2 regions of the Pseudaeromonas sp. HNCC25DJ180 genome follow, and region 1 is predicted to be linked to the other one. Evidence: predicted binding sites of a transcription regulator. Region 1 holds the regulator's gene; the other holds the start of a gene.
What was found. The regulator LexA, encoded in region 1, represses DNA repair genes until DNA is damaged. The targets are predictions, from matches to a motif close to ANCTGTNTNNNNANACAGNT.
Positions count from the first base shown of each region.

Region 2: the regulator LexA is predicted to act here: its motif matches at 5,760-5,779, upstream of ACZYTD_RS01855 (YebG family protein).

Region 1 covers NZ_JBVAYF010000003.1:2,489-10,272, reverse strand. The annotation lists gene ACZYTD_RS03145 (4'-phosphopantetheinyl transferase family protein) at 1-329, opposite strand, end outside; gene plsB (glycerol-3-phosphate 1-O-acyltransferase PlsB) at 386-2,866, opposite strand; gene lexA (transcriptional repressor LexA) at 3,076-3,702, shown strand; gene trmL (tRNA (uridine(34)/cytosine(34)/5-carboxymethylaminomethyluridine(34)-2'-O)-methyltransferase TrmL) at 3,874-4,338, opposite strand; gene fieF (cation efflux pump FieF) at 4,527-5,456, shown strand; gene cysE (serine O-acetyltransferase) at 5,460-6,239, shown strand; gene ACZYTD_RS03115 (hypothetical protein) at 6,322-7,590, shown strand; gene ACZYTD_RS03110 (cell division protein ZapB) at 7,741-7,784, shown strand, end outside.
Region 2 covers NZ_JBVAYF010000001.1:399,050-406,833, reverse strand. The annotation lists gene ACZYTD_RS01880 (isochorismate synthase) at 1-156, opposite strand, end outside; gene ACZYTD_RS01875 (1,4-dihydroxy-2-naphthoate polyprenyltransferase) at 322-1,230, shown strand; gene ACZYTD_RS01870 (endonuclease/exonuclease/phosphatase family protein) at 1,227-2,366, shown strand; gene ACZYTD_RS01865 (RDD family protein) at 2,610-3,575, shown strand; gene ACZYTD_RS01860 (M14 family zinc carboxypeptidase) at 3,793-5,394, shown strand; gene ACZYTD_RS01855 (YebG family protein) at 5,432-5,749, opposite strand; gene ACZYTD_RS01850 (hypothetical protein) at 5,943-6,374, shown strand; gene ACZYTD_RS01845 (monovalent cation:proton antiporter-2 (CPA2) family protein) at 6,463-7,784, opposite strand, start outside.

The sequences.
Region 1 (7,784 bases):
CGCCTGGGTCGGTACTGCTCGATATCCAGCCCCAGAGGGCCCACCCCCAGCGCCAGTGCCAGATAATCACCGCTATGACTGAGGCTAAAATCTGGCAGCGCCGGGTTGGCAAAACCGGGACGGCCATGCTCCCCCAGCATCAGCTCGGGGCAGACGGCCACGCCATAGAAGTGAGCCAAACCCAAGGCCAACAGACGGCGCCCGGCCAGATAGCTCTGGCGCCGAGTAGCCGACATGCCCTGTGCCCGGCCCAGAGTCGCCGCATCCAGGCTCCCCGCGGGCAATGAATCGGCCTCGGAGAGACGTAGCCAGAGTAGATGGGTGTCCATTAGCGGCTCACACTCCAATTCACAGCCCAGATTAGGTGGGTGTCCATTAACCACTGTTAACTGCTCGAAATAGGTGGGTGTCCATTAACAACCACGTTAACAACCACGGCGGCGCGTTCGATCTGCAGGGTGCGGCGGATCCGATCTGGCAGCAGAGGCAAGAGTATCTCGGCTAACTGGGCTATGGCCTCCTGGTTGCAAGCCACGACTTCCTCGGCCTCCTGACAGTGCAGATACCCCTCCAACCTCAAGGTCTGCAGCAAGGTGACAAACAGGCTCTTGTCGCTAAATTCCGGGGCATGGATGCCATGCAGGGTGCCCAAACGCACTGCCAGCATCTGGCTGTCCGACTCCAGTTGCGCCAGGGTGATGGTGGGCTGCTGCTGGATCTGACTCAGGGTGATGGCGTAGCGCTGCAAGGTCTCCTGGATGCTCTGGGCCAACAACAGCAGACGCATCTGCTCGGCCGGTCGCACCCAATACCCCTCTTGACGCACTTCAATCAGCTGCAACTCCACCAAGGAGTGGAGTATCACCTCCACCTCGCTTGCCAATTCCGTCATCTCAAAGCGCAGGAACAGCTCGCTCTTGAGCAATGGATAGAGACGCTGGCAGTGGGTCAGCAGAGTCGCGTTATCCAACCCCTCGTTGCGCTCTATCAAACTGGCCACCAAGCCCGGCAGGGCGAAGAGGTGCAGTATGTTGTTGCGGTAGAAGGTCATCAGGATCGCCTGATAACGATCCATGGTGATGATCTGCCCTAGCCTGTCTTCCACCACCTGAAACTTGTTGAGCTCCAGCGCCTGGGCCAGCAACTGCTCGGCACCAATCCCGGGCACAGTGCTATGGCGACTATAGGGGGCTCGCCTTAACAGCTCGGTATAGAGGTGAATTTGAGCCACCAACTCCTCGCGCGGCAATGCCTGCTTCTCGGTGGCCAGCAGCGCCAGGGCACTCAGGGTCAGCCCATTGACCGCCGCCGCGCTGTTAATTCTGGTCATCAGCTGGTTGGCTAACTTATCCACGGTCGGTGCCAACCATTCTGGCTTGTGCTGACCGCTCGGGTCCAGGTCGGCCCGCCACTCGGGTACCTCCTGTTGCAGGAACTGATGCAGGGTCAGGGGCTCGCCAAAATTAACGAAGCTGCGGCCGAAGTTGCGCAACTTGCCGAGAATACCCAGCACCTGCCAGAAGCTCTCCTTCTCCTTACGACTGCCCTTGAGCTCCTTGAGGTAGGTGTTCACCTCCATCACATGCTCATAGCCCAGATAGACGGGAACAAAGGTGAGCGGTCGATTGATACCGCGCAGCTGGGCCTGCAGCGTCATGGCGATCATGCCGGTCTTGGGCTGTAACAGGCGGCCAGTGCGGGAACGTCCCCCTTCGGTGAAGTACTCCACCGCATAACCCCGGGCAAAGAGCTGGTTCAGGTATTCGCGGAATACTGTGCTGTAGAGCTTGTCGCCCTTGAAACTGCGACGCAGGAAGAAGGCGCCACCATATCGGAACAGGGGGCCAGCGGGCCAAAAGTTGAGGTTGATGCCGGCGGCGATATGGGGCGGCACCATGCCTTGATGATAGATGACATAAGAGAGCAGCAGGTAATCCATGTGGCTGCGGTGGCAGGGCATATAGATGATCTCGTGCCCCTCGCGCGCCAGGCGTCGTACCGCCTCGGCCCCATGGACCGAGATGCCACGATAGAGCTTGTGCCACAACCAGCCCAACAGCGTATCGCCAATGCGGATCAGTCGGTAGGAGAGATCCGAGGCCATCTCATCCAGATAACTGTGGGCCCGCTTGCGCATTAGCGCTTCATCCACGCCCTCGGCCTTAGCTTGAGCTTGGATGGCCTGCACTATGGCTTCGCTGCGTAACAATTGACGGAATAGCTGCTGGCGGTCCGGCAGCTTGGGTCCCTTGGATGCCTGCCGCTGACGGCTGAAGTGGATGCGCGCCACCCGGGCCAGCTTGTGGGCCACACTCTCGTCTGTCCCCAACTCGCTGACCAGCGCGCGCAGTGAAACCGGCGCAGAGAAGCGCACCCGATTCTCCCGACCATGCAACAGCACGGTCAGCGCCTTGCGCAGGGCATTGGGTACTTTGGGCGGCGGTTGCAAACGCTGCTGCTCCCGGCCCGGTGCCCGCTGCCACAACAGGGTGACCGGCAAGAGTTGGATGTCCAGTGTCGGATCTTGCTCATGCAGGACCAGCCAGCGCTGGAAAGTCGCCAGCTTGGGCTCTTCCCGGCGCGGGATACCAAAGGGCAAGGGCGGCTGATCCAGACACACATAGCGCGGACAACTCTCGCCCTGCCACTGCAGGGGAGTGAAGGGGCTCGGCAGGCCCAACTCGGCGGCACACAACTCCAGGGTCAACAGATCGCTGAGGGAGTCCGTGCTCAAGGCATAGACTATGGGTCGGGTCAGATCGAGCTGCAGCTGAGTAAGCGGGTCTTCCGGCAGGCTGGTGTGATTGACCAGCAGGCGGACAGGCAGGCGGCACAGGCTTCGAGCCAGGGCGGAGCCAAAGGACATGGGAGTGAACCTCACAAAAACAGAACCGCGCCAGCATAGCAAAACTGGCCCGACTTGTCCTGAGGCCCCGGCGCAGCCCAATCAGGAGCCAAGGAGAGAGCCAAGTCGCAGCCAGCAAAGATTTTCCTGTCACAAGGGTCATCGGCCTTGCGATTCTCTAACGCCTGTATATACTCACAGTAATCTGTATAAATAAACAGGCGAATAGTATGAAACTTCTCACACCCCGGCAGGCTGAAGTGCTAGCGCTCATCAAAGAGTGTATGCAACAAACCGGCATGCCCCCCACCCGCGCCGAGATCGCCTTGCGCTTGGGCTTCAAGTCCGCCAACGCCGCCGAAGAGCACCTCAAGGCCCTCGCCCGCAAAGGGGTCATTCATATCATGCCTGGCACCTCTCGCGGCATTCAGCTGCTACAGCAAGAGGATGAAGTATCGGAGGAGCTGGGCTTACCCCTCATAGGGCGAGTGGCCGCCGGTGAACCTATTTTGGCCCAGGAACATGTTGAGACCCACTACCAGATAGATCCCGCCATGTTCCACCCCCGCGCCGACTTTCTGCTGCGCGTTCAAGGTATGAGCATGAAGAACATCGGCATTCTGGATGGAGACCTGTTGGCGGTGCATAAGACAGAACAGGTGCGCAATGGCCAGGTCATAGTGGCCCGCGTGGGTGATGATGAGGTGACAGTGAAACGCTTCGAGCGCAAGGGTAACCTGGTGTTGCTGCGCCCGGAAAACGATGAGCTGGAACCCATCCAGGTGGATCTCACCGAGCAGCACCTGAACATCGAAGGCTTGGCGGTGGGCGTGATCCGCAATGGTGAGTGGCACTAAGCGGCCCGAACACCCTTGTCATGGCTCGTCACTCTGGACTCTGCTGTAGAGCGAATTTGCACGCGAATTGTTGCCTGTTCGCGAGCAAGCTCGCCTCAGCAAAAGCGGCAACAGTATGTCACTCCGCTTGCATCACTCCCCTGGCGTGGGCAACCACGCCCCTCCAGCCGTTTAAACCGAGCCAGCGTACCCTAGCTGGCGCCAGCTTTCATAGACAAACACCGCCACCGCATTGGAGAGGTTCATGCTGCGACTCTGAGGCAACATGGGCAGACGCAAGCGCTGTTCCGGCGGCAGACTCTCGATAATCTCAGCGGGCAGCCCCCGAGTCTCGGGACCAAACAGCAGTACATCCCCGGCCTGAAAACAGACATCCGATGGGCACTGCTTACCCTTGGTGGTGCAAGCAAATACCCTGGGGTTATCCAGAGCCTGCAGACAGCTGGCCAGATCCGGATAGCGCTGCACCTCGGCAAATTCGTGGTAATCGAGCCCGGCGCGTCGCACCCGCTTATCATCCCAGGCAAAACCTAAGGGTTCGATCAGATGCAGCTTGTAGCCGGTATTGGCACAGAGGCGGATGATGTTGCCGGTATTGGGCGGGATCTCGGGCTGAAACAGCACTATATGCAGCATTGTGGCTCCTCGGCCTGGCTGGGGGCGCTAGGATAACCAAGCTGGCGGTAACAGGGAATCAAGGATTGCTCGCCACTTTTCCCCAAGCTGCGCAAGATGGTTTGTCCTGCCTGATGATGCGGGTATGATAGTGATCTTTTTCACATTTGCCGATGCGGAGCATTGGCTGGTTTGTCGAGGATGACACTGTGACCCAAGCCTCCTACTCCCGCCTGGTGACCCTGGCCGGGCTGGCCTCTACCGCCACGGCCGGCGTACTGATCCTGGCCAAGCTGAGTGCCTGGCTGCTCACCGGCTCTTCGAGCATGCTCGCCTCCCTGACCGACTCCCTGATGGATATCAGCGCCTCGATCATCAATCTGCTGGCCATCCGCTACGCTCTGGTGCCTGCCGATGATGACCACAGCTTCGGTCACGGCAAGGCGGAATCCCTGGCCAGTCTGGCCCAGGCGGCCTTTATCACCGGATCAGCCGTAGTGCTGGTGATGAACGGTTTCTCGCGCCTGGTGAACCCAGAGCCAATGCGCCATCTGGATTTGGGTCTCTGGGTCACCCTAGGGGCGCTGATCCTCACTTGTCTCCTGGTGCTATTCCAAAGCTATGTGGTACAGCGCACCAACAGTCAAGCGATCAAGGCTGACCGACTGCACTACCAATCTGATGTGCTGCTCAATGCGGGTGTGCTGCTAGCGTTGGGACTCTCCTGGTATGGCTGGCTCTGGGCCGATGGCCTGTGTGCCATCTTGCTGGGTCTTTATATTCTGCGCAGCGCCCTACAGATAGGCTATGAAGCGGTGCAGACCCTGCTTGATCGCCAATTGCCCGATGAGGATCGTGAAGCCATCCGCCAGATTGCCACCACCATGTCTGGCGTCCATGGCATTCATGACCTGCGTACCCGTCAATCTGGCCAGATGCGATTTATTCAGCTACATCTGGAGTTGGATGACCAATTGCCTTTAGTCCAGGCACACAACATCGCTGATCGGGTGGAAGTGCTGCTGCAAGAGGCATTTCCCATTTCCGACATCATCATACACATGGATCCCATCTCGGCCCTGGAGCACGAGAAGATGGCAACACCATTGGCCCAACAAGATGCAGTAGTAGAAGGGTAAATTATGGCCTGCTTGAAACAACTGACCTGGGACAAGATCCGCGAAGAAGCCATTTTGATGGCGGCCGAAGAGCCCATGCTCGCCAGCTTCTTCCACTCCACCATACTCAATCATGAGAGCCTGCGCTCGGCCTTGAGCTTCCAACTGGCCAACAAACTGGGCTGCTCAGTCATGCCCGCCATGGTGCTGCGTGAGGTGATCGAAACGGCGCTCAACGCCGATAGCGGCATCATGGATGCCGTCGCGGCCGATATTTGCGCCGTCAAGGAGCGGGATCCCGCCGTGCGCTTCTACTCAACCCCCCTGCTCTATCTCAAGGGCTTTCACGCTCTGCAGGGCTACCGGGTGGCTCACTGGCTCTGGAGTCAGAATCGCCGACCCCTGGCCACCTTCCTACAGAATCAGATCTCTGTGGTATTCGGCGTCGATGTGCATCCCGCCGCCCAAATCGGTCAGGGCATCATGTTTGACCATGCCTCGGGCATAGTCATAGGTGAAACCGCGGTAGTGGAGAACGATGTCTCCATACTGCAAAACGTCACCCTCGGCGGTACTGGCAAGGAGCATGGTGACCGCCACCCCAAGATCCGTGAAGGGGTGATGATAGGCGCAGGTGCCAAGGTGCTGGGCAACATAGAGGTGGGTCGCGGTGCCAAGATTGGCGCCGGTAGCGTAGTACTGCAGGCCGTGCCACCCCACACCACGGTGGCGGGCGTTCCCGCCAAGGTAGTGGGTTACCCCGGCTGTGACAAACCCTCGCTGGATATGAACCAGGGGATCTGACCCCAGGCACTTTTCGCGTCTGGCGGGCCACAGGAGGCAACTCATTCACCGGCCCGGCCTCGCCAGTAATAGGAATTCTGGCTTGAGTAAACCCATCGCTGGCATCTTGATCCTCTTCATGTGGCTGGCCGATCTTGCCCATCTCTACCTGCAGCTGACCATCTGGCCAGCAGCAGCCTTAGCCTGGGCCGCTGCCCTGCTGCTGGGGCCAAAACTGGATCGTGCCGCTCGCCGCCAATGCTTGGCACTCTACCTCGCCGCCCTGTTGTTGTTGCTGCTAGCCTGGAGTCAAGGCGCCAAACTGACGCTGGATGCCATGCTGTTGCCCAACATAGACATGGTCACACTGTTTGCTGCCGTCAGTTGCCTGAACCTGGCCACCGGCTCATTGAGCCAGACCAAGGGGAGCTGGCGCGGCTGGAAGGGCGTGTGGGGCACTCTGCTGGGCGTCAATCTACTGGGTGCAGTCATCAACATGTCGGTGCTGTTCGTGGTTGGCGATCACCTGGCCAAGCAGGGGACACTGGAGCGCCGTCAGGTGATCATGCTCAGCCGCATCTACTGCTGTGCGGCCTTCTGGTCCCCCTTCTTCATCGCCATGGCCGTGGCCGTTACCTATGCCCCTGGCATGATCTTCAGCCATATCCTGCCCTTTGGCCTGCTAGGCACCCTGGCCGCCATGGTGATCACCCTGCTGGAGGTGAAAAATTTGGGTGTCCACGATTTCGAAGGCTACCCACTGAGCCTGCACACCCTCATGCTGCCAGGCTTGCTGGCCCTGGCCGTGGTGGCGGGTCGCCTGTTGTGGCCCAACCTCAGCATCATAGGCATCATCTCCCTCTGCGCTCCCCTCATCTCCTTCTTGTTGATGCCCAAACAGGATCTAGGACCCACGCTAAGGCGCCAGGTCACCCAGCGCTTCCCTGCCATGGGCAGCCAGATAGTACTGTTTCTCGGCGCAGGGCTGCTCGCCGCCAGCGTCAATGCCTTGACCCAGGTCTGGTCGCCCCAACCCCTGCTTGCCATGTTCCACCACTTCGGTGCTCTGGAGGCCACCCTGACCGTCACCCTGATCCTGTTCATCGCCTACTTCGGGGTCCATCCCATCATCACCATCTCTTCCATCGCGCCGCTACTCTGGCACCTGCACCCCGACCCCAACCTGTTGGGGATGACCTTTCTGCTGGGCTGGGGGCTCTCCACTGGCGCCACTCCTCTTTCGGGAGCTAATCTGGCGCTGTTGGCCTGCTACAAGGTTCGAGCGAAAGACCTGTTAATCTGGAATCTGGGCTATGCGGCTAAGATGTTGGGAGTCTGTGGCGCCCTGTTCATCCTCTATCAATGGCTGTGATTAAATATGCCGAGCAGGAAACGAGCGATAGGATACGCCAGCCGAGCAAACCAGGCTGTAACCCTTGTTGCCACTGGGCTGACGGGGTATGCTGACCACAAATGAGGGGCTAGCCCCCTGCTCAACATGAACCAGAGAATGGGTATGACTATGTCTTTAGAAGTGCTGGAACAACTGGAAGCGAAGGTGCAAAC
Region 2 (7,784 bases), on a different contig from region 1:
CCGGGCGTGCCAATAGATGCGAGGGTAGAGGGTCTGCCCCTTGAGCCAACCTGTGAAGGAGGTGATATCCAGGGGTTCGCGCAGACGCACGAATCCGGTCAGGTCGGGTTGCTGCAGGAGGGTGAGTCTTTCAATCAGTCGTGTCTGAGCCAGCATGGGATGAGTGCACGGATGGTAAGGGCCGGCGGTGCGGCGAAACTGCAAAAAAGAGGCGAGATCCGGTATAGTACGCCACTTCCTGACGCCTTCGGATCGGCCTGACGGCCCAGTATAGGGGCTGGTGGCCGGAGGGTAAACACATTGCTAGGGGTACTCCCACTCATGTCATCTGCCTCTGTTTCCAGTTGGCTACTGGCCGCCCGTCTGCGCACCCTGCCCCTGGCCTGCTCCTCCGTGCTCTTGGGTAGTGGCCTGGCTGCGGCCGCTGGGGCGTTTCGCCTGCCTATCTTCCTCCTCTGTCTGCTGACCGCCATACTGCTGCAACTGCTCTCCAATCTGGCCAACGACTATGGCGATGCCGTCTCCGGGGCGGATAATGCCGAGCGGGTGGGGCCGACCCGGGCCGTGGTCTCCGGCCTGATCACGGCCAGTCAGATGCGTTGGGCCATGGGGGTGACCGCCCTTGCCGCCGTGGTCAGCGGCCTGAGCCTGCTGCGCTCGGCGTTTGGTGATGATTGGCGGGCCCTGCTGAGTTTCATCGGGTTTGGTGGTCTGGCGCTGTTGGCGGCGGTCACCTATACGGTGGGGCGTCGTCCCTATGGCTACCGGGGCTTGGGGGATTTGTCGGTATTTATCTTCTTCGGTCTGCTCGGGGTGATGGGCTCCTACTACCTCTTCACCCAGCAGTTGGATCCCCTGCTGCTGCTGCCTGCCGCCAGCTGTGGTCTACTGGCTACCGCCGTGCTCAACATCAATAATATCCGGGATCTAACCACGGATGCCGCCGCCGGCAAGCTGACCCTGGCGGTACGCCTGGGGGCGAGCCGGGCCCGGCTCTATCACTGGTTGCTGGTGCTGGGGGCGGGGAGTCTGACCTCGGGGTTTTTGCTGCTCAAGAATATCTCTCCCTGGCCCTGGCTATTTGTCTTGGGCTATCTGCCCCTGCTGCGTGCCGCCTATGTGGTGCAGCGCAGCCGGGATCCCAAACGCCTGAACCAGCAGTTGCAGCAGACGGCTCTGGGTAGCCTGCTCTTCAATCTCTTGCTGGCCATAGGTTTTGTGCTGGCATGAGTAGCCCGCTCCCGCTGCGTATCGCCACCTTCAACCTGAGCTTCTCTCGCCCCACGGCGGGTGGGTTATGGCAGGCATTGCGGGATGGGGAGGTGCAGCTCAAGCACTGCGCCGAGATACTGCAGCGGGTGCGGCCGGATATAGTGCTGCTCACCGAGTTTGATCACGATGGGGAGGGAAGGGACGAGCGTGCCCTGACCCTGTTCCGCCAGGCGTATCTGGGGGCCAGCCAAGGCGGGGCCGAACCGATTGATTACCCCTATGCCTGGCTTATTCCCACCAATACCGGCCTGCTCAGTCAGGTCGATCTGGATGGCGATGGCTGCCTGACTCTGCCCAGCGATGGCCAGGGCTTCGGTGCCTTCCCTGGTCAGTACGGCATGCTGCTGCTCTCCCGCTATCCTCTGCTGCTGGATAGCGTGCGCACCTTTCGTCACTTTCTCTGGGCCCGGATGCCGGGGGCCGCACTGCCAGATCGGCAGCCCGGCTCCGGCCTGGGTGACTACTATTCAGCCGCGGCGCTAGCCCAGTTGCGCCTCTCTTCCAAGAATCATGTGGATCTTCAGGTGCAACTGCCGCATCGCAGGTTGCATCTGCTGATGAGCCATCCCGTGCCACCGGTATTCGACGGGGCCGAGCGGCGCAACAAGAGGCGCAATCATGACGAGATCCGCCTCTGGTGTGACTACCTGAGTGGCGCCGACTATCTCTGTGATGATGCGGGCGTCGGGAGCGGTCTGGCCCCTGAGGCCGACTTCGTGCTGCTGGGGGATCTGAATGCCGATCCGCTGGCGGGCGACGGCGATCGCCGCGCTATTCGTGCCCTGCTGGCGCATCCCCGTCTGCACTCTGAGGTGGCCCAAGGGCGGCTGACCCCTGCCTCGTTAGGGGGGGAGCAGTATGGCTCTCTACGCTCCCGCCCCGCCGCCGCCGTGCTCGCCTGTCACTGGACTCACCTGCGCGGCCTGCGCCTGGACTATGTGCTGCCCAGTCACCAACTGCAGCTTGTGGCCTCGGGGGTCTATTGGCCCGCCAGCGCCGAGCCGCAGCGGTACTTGCTGGCGGATGCCCAAGAGCGGGAGTTGGCAGCGCTGAGCTCGGATCACCGTCTGGTCTGGGTCGACCTGCTGCTGTAACGCTTGGAAAACCATGGACTGACACTCTCGGATGAAAATCCAAGCCGGTGGATGTTTTGTGTGTTCTGGATAGTTAACGGCTTGGTCTCTGCCGGTCTTATTAACCTAGCGCTCGGCAGGAATATTCAAGTGACGCTGCTACGGGTAGCATGGAGACTCAATATTGCCATGCCCCTTGGCGGGCGAGGCCAGGCTAGGCTTGATTCATGCTGGGTGATCAGCGCTAAAAAACAGGGAGTGAATGTGAGTAACGAACAACAGGGAATTTGCGGGTTTTGGCGTCGGCTGGGGGCGCTGGTGGTGGATGTGCTGCTGCTGGGTGTGGTTGGTTTTTTGCTGGGGTTGTTCTTTAGCGAGCAGTTTATCGCCCTGGGATCGTGGGGGCGATGGCTCGGCTTTATCATTGAGCTGGGTTACTTCGGGGTGTTGAATAGTCGTCTGGGTAATGGCCAGACCCTGGGTAAGCGGCTATTGAAGATCCGGGTCGTGGATGGAGCCAACCAGTTGCTCTCCCTGCCTCGCGGCATGGTCCGCGCGGCCATTCTCGCCATGCCCTTTGCGCTAAACGGGATCGATCCGGGCGGTTTGGCAACCAACCTCTATCTGATGGTGCCGCTGTCGGTGCTGCTATTCGGTGGCCTCTTTAGCATCATATATCTCTATCTCTTTAACCGCAGAACGCGGCAGTCGCTGCATGATCTGGCGGTTGGCTCCTTTGTGGTCAACGCCGCATCGCTGGCGAGTGATAGCGAGCGCGAGCCCATCTGGCCCTGGCATCTGCGATTAGTGGGGCTGATCCTCATAGTGGCTGCGGCGGTTCCCTTCTTCACCCTTAATCTGGCGCAAACGCCCCTGTTCCGGAATCTGCTGGCAACCCAGCAGCTGTTGCAACAAGAGCCGGACGTCACAAGGGCGGCTATTACCATTGCCGCCCAAAAGACGCTCATCGGGGCCGACGCTGGCCATGACGCAGGGCGTTTCATCACGGCCCAGATTTTTTTGACCCAGAACCGGCTTCAGGATGCGGCTCTGGCGAAGAAGTTGGCCACGCGCATCGTCACCAGCCTGCCGGATGCCAACGAGGTGGATGCCATCCAGATAATGCTGGTCCAGGGTTACGATATCGGCGTCTTCTCCCGCTGGACGACGCAGGGCTATAGCTTCTCTCCGGCGCAGTTGCGGGGCGTATCGTCGGTTTTAGGCCAATAACCGTATTCTGGGATTTCACAACACCGGCTGCGGCCGGTGTTATTTTTCGGACCTGGTGCTCGATATGATGCTTTGTTTCGGTTTGCCTCTTTGCTGGCGGCAGATATTGCCTATAATGCGCGCAATGGGAGTGTGACCCGGATCCCATTGCTTTGGCTCAAGCCCCCAGGTTTGGCCCTATCCGATTGGATTGACATTGTTAGGTAAAGGATTGTTCATGAAGCTCTTCTGGAGTGCTTGTTTCTGTGCGCTGATCTATACGTTGCCTGCCCAGGCTTCGTTGCCTCTGACCCCCTTTGAACTGGCACCGCAGAAGCCATTGCCCAAGGCGGCTGTGGTTTCTGGCTATTTGCGCACTCTGGCTCAGGACTCCCCCTTGGCTCGCATGACCCAGTTGGGGGTGTCGGCGGGGGGGCGCTCCATTGATGCCCTGCTGGTTTCTGAAGGTCTCCCCTTTCTCTCGACCAATAGCCGCGCCAAGGATAAACCTACCGTGATGCTGCTGGGTTCCCAGCATGGCAATGAGCCATCGGGCACCGAGGTGTTGCAGATCCTGGCTCGCCGTCTGCTGGATGGTGATCTGCGCCCGCTGGTATCGCGGATGAACTTCGTGGTGGTGGCCCTGGCCAATCCGGATGGGCGGGATATGAACCGTCGCCTGAATGCCAAGGATGAAAATCCGAATCTGGATTTCATTGCTGTGGAGTCGCCAGAGACCCGTATCTACATAGATGCCCTGGCGCGCTTCAAGCCAGATGTGGTAATGGATCTGCATGAAACCTGGAATGACAAGTACCCGTTGACGCCGATCGAGGGGTTCAAGACCACTACAGATGCGCAGTTTGAGGTGGGCAATAATCCCAATCTGGATGCCAACCTCAGTGACTATGCCAATGAGCAATACTTGCCTCGGCTCATAGAGCGGGTCTCCCGGGCGGGCGTGCCGGCACAACGCTACAACGAGATCTACTCCCTGCGCGATCCGGTGCGGCGGGGTGGCTTGAGCCTCAGCAATTTCCGCAACTATGCGGCCATGCAGGGGGCGCTGACCGTGCTGTTTGAGAATCGTCATGACAGCCTGGGCAAGTATCCAACCCCCATGAATATCGCCGAGCGGGTGCGCAAACAGTTGCTGAGTGTGGAGCAGGCGCTAATCCTGGTCGATCAGGATCGCCAGCATATCCAGCAATTGACGCGGCAGGCCAGCCAGCAGTGGGAAGGGCAGGAGGGCGAGGAGCGTTACGTGCTGCAGTATCGCTTCACGCCGAATCAGGATCAGCCCAAGGTGCCGGTGACCCTGACCGATAGTAAGGGGCTGGAGGTGGTCAAGCGCTTCCGCCTGGAGGATCAGGTGGCGATCAATGGCATAGGTGAGATACCCGCCGGATACGTCATTCGCAGCCAGACCAAACGCTTCAAGAGTTGGCTGGATCGCCATCATATCGACTATCAGGTGGTGGTTGGCAAGGAGCTGCTGACCCTGCAGCAGCAGCGGGTGGCCGGCCTCGCCATTGCCGCGCAGACCAATCCAGGTACCCGAGACTGGCTGGATGTGACCCTGGATGAGAAGTTGGTGGAGGCCGAATTGAAACCCGGTGACATTAAGATCAGCACAGATCAGCCCCAAGGTGCTCTCATCGCCATCATGCTGGATCCTCGCTCCTCCAATAGCCTCTATCAGGAGCCGAGCTGGCGCAGCCTGTTGTTGAGCAATCCTTTGCCTACCGCACCGATCCCGGCGACTCAGCAGATAGAGGCGCTGCAACAAGCGGCCTTGGAGAGTAAGGCCGCCAATCGCAAGTCGGCCGCTGCGGGTTAACGCAAGGCGCAAGCGGGGTGGGCGGGTCCGTCGTGTCCTACTCTGATGTTGCCTCTCCCTCGTCGTGCTTGCTTCGGCGGCGTTTAGGGCCGGGTTCTCCTTCGGTGGCCTCAGTTTCTGCCGCCAGTTTGCCCCCCTTGAGGATGAGGCTCAGTTGCTCACGCTGCTGGGCCAGGAACAGGGCCAGCCCCTCCTGCTGGCTTTCGTCCAGGGCGACAGGCGCCCCCGCCAGTAGCTGAGTCAGCTCATCGGCCAGATCCAGCATCTTGTCATAGGCATCGGCCTCTTTCTTGCTGACAAAGGTCATCTTCTCCTCGCCGTTACGAACCACTACATATTTGATCTCGACTGCCATACACTTTCCTGTCTGTATAAACATACAGTCTTAATGTATACACGAATGTATGAGAAAAGACCAGATGTGGTCTCGATCGTCGCTTGAGTTGCAAAATAGTGTCATAGTGAAACAATACAGAGCACATTCAATTGCCTGCCTAAGGTGCTGGTGGGTTGATCGGAGTTTAGGGATGCGTCACTCAGGAGGAGCTATGACTCGGGCATTCTGGAGCGTGGGTTGGATATTCAGCGGTATCTTATTGGTATCACCAATGGTCCATGGGGAAACCAAACACCTCTATTCATGGGACGATAACAAGGGGATCAAGAATTTCTCCAGTCAGCCGCCGAAAGAGGATGTGGATCCGGTGGGTGAGTGGCTGGCTAACCCCAGTGGCACTATGCAACCTGTGCCGACGGATAATCGCCTGCTGGTTAAGCCTAAGCTGCCGGTGGATGAGGCTCCCCTCAGCAAGCAGCAGGAGAGCTGTGCCTATTATCGTTCGGTGCTGGCTCGTTATCAGATGCAGGGGGTCTACGCAGTGGATCCGGCAACCGGTAAGAGTGAGCGTCTGAAAGGGGAATCGGCGGAGCAGACCATGGCCAGCGCCAAAGAGGCGGTACGCATTTTCTGCCAGAAATAGGCAGAGTTGAGCCTGAGATAAAACAAGAAGGGGGAGCTTAGGCTCCCCCTTCTGTTATTGCATGCCTCTTGATTTCGCTGGCCCTGGCTTAGGAGTGATCACCGTTGGAACTCATGTTGCCGCGGTTTTTCGAGGCAAAGAAGGGCTGCACGGGTTCTGTCTCCTCCGATGTGGCCTCGGGGCTGTTTTCCCAGGCAGACATCAGCTCGCTGCGTTTATCCTCCTGATTGGCCTTAAGCATCTCGGCCAGGATATGGCGGTACTGGACGCTCTTGGTGATATACATGTTCTCATCATCGATGAAGGCGGTCTGCTCGCGCAGCAGCTTCTCATCCTGCTGTTTGAAGGTCTGTCCGGCGCGCCAGGCCTGATTGGCGCGAAAACCTAGCGCCTTCAGCGCATTGACCCCCAGATCTACCGCTGAGCCCACGGTTTCTCGATAGACCATATCCACGCCCAGCTGCAGCAGTTGGTGGGCATGAGGCCGGTCGATGGCCCGCACCAGTAGCGTCAGTTGCGGGAAATGCTTCTGAGCCAGTTCGCATACCGCCACCGACTTGGCGGGGTTGCCCACCGCCACCACCATCAGCTTGGCCTTATGGGCTCCGGCGGCATAGAGCAGATCCAGCCGGTCGGCATCGCCATAGAACACCTTGTAGCCAAACTTGCGCAGCACATCGATATGGCCCACATCGTTGTCCAGTACCGTGGTGTCTATGCCATGGGCGTGCAGCAGTCGGCCGACGACCTGACCGAAGCGGCCGAAGCCCACTATGATCACCGGGTTATCTTGGGAGACTATTTTGTCGGCCTCCCGCTCTTCATCTTTGTCTACATAATGGCGCTGGATATAGCGCTGGTTGATGATGAGCAACACGGGTGTCAGGGCCATGGAGAGGGCGACCACCAGGGTGAGCAGCGCGACGGTCTCCCCTGGCAAGAGTTGGCCATTACCAACCAGCACCAGTAACACGAAGGCGAACTCGCTGCCTTGGGCCAGCGCCAGGGCGAAGGTCCAGCGGTGGGAGGGGTGCATGCGTGACAGGGCGCCTAGGGCGTGGAGCACCAGACACTTGATCAGGGTCAGCAACCCCAGCAGGGCCAGCACAGTCCAGGGGTTGGCCCACAGCAGATGGAAGTTGATCCCCGCCCCGACCGAGATGAAGAAGAGCCCCAGCAGCAGCCCCTTGAAGGGCTCTATGTTGGCCTCCAGTTCATGCCGGTATTCGCTCTCCGCCAGTACCACACCCGCCAGGAAGGTGCCCAGTGCCGGGGAGAGCCCCACCGATTGCATGGCCAGGGCGATGAGGATGACCAGCAGCAGTGCCGCGGCGACAAAGATCTCGCGCAGGCCGGATTGGGCAATGAAGCGGAACACGGGCCGCATCAGGTAGTGACCGCCGAGTATGA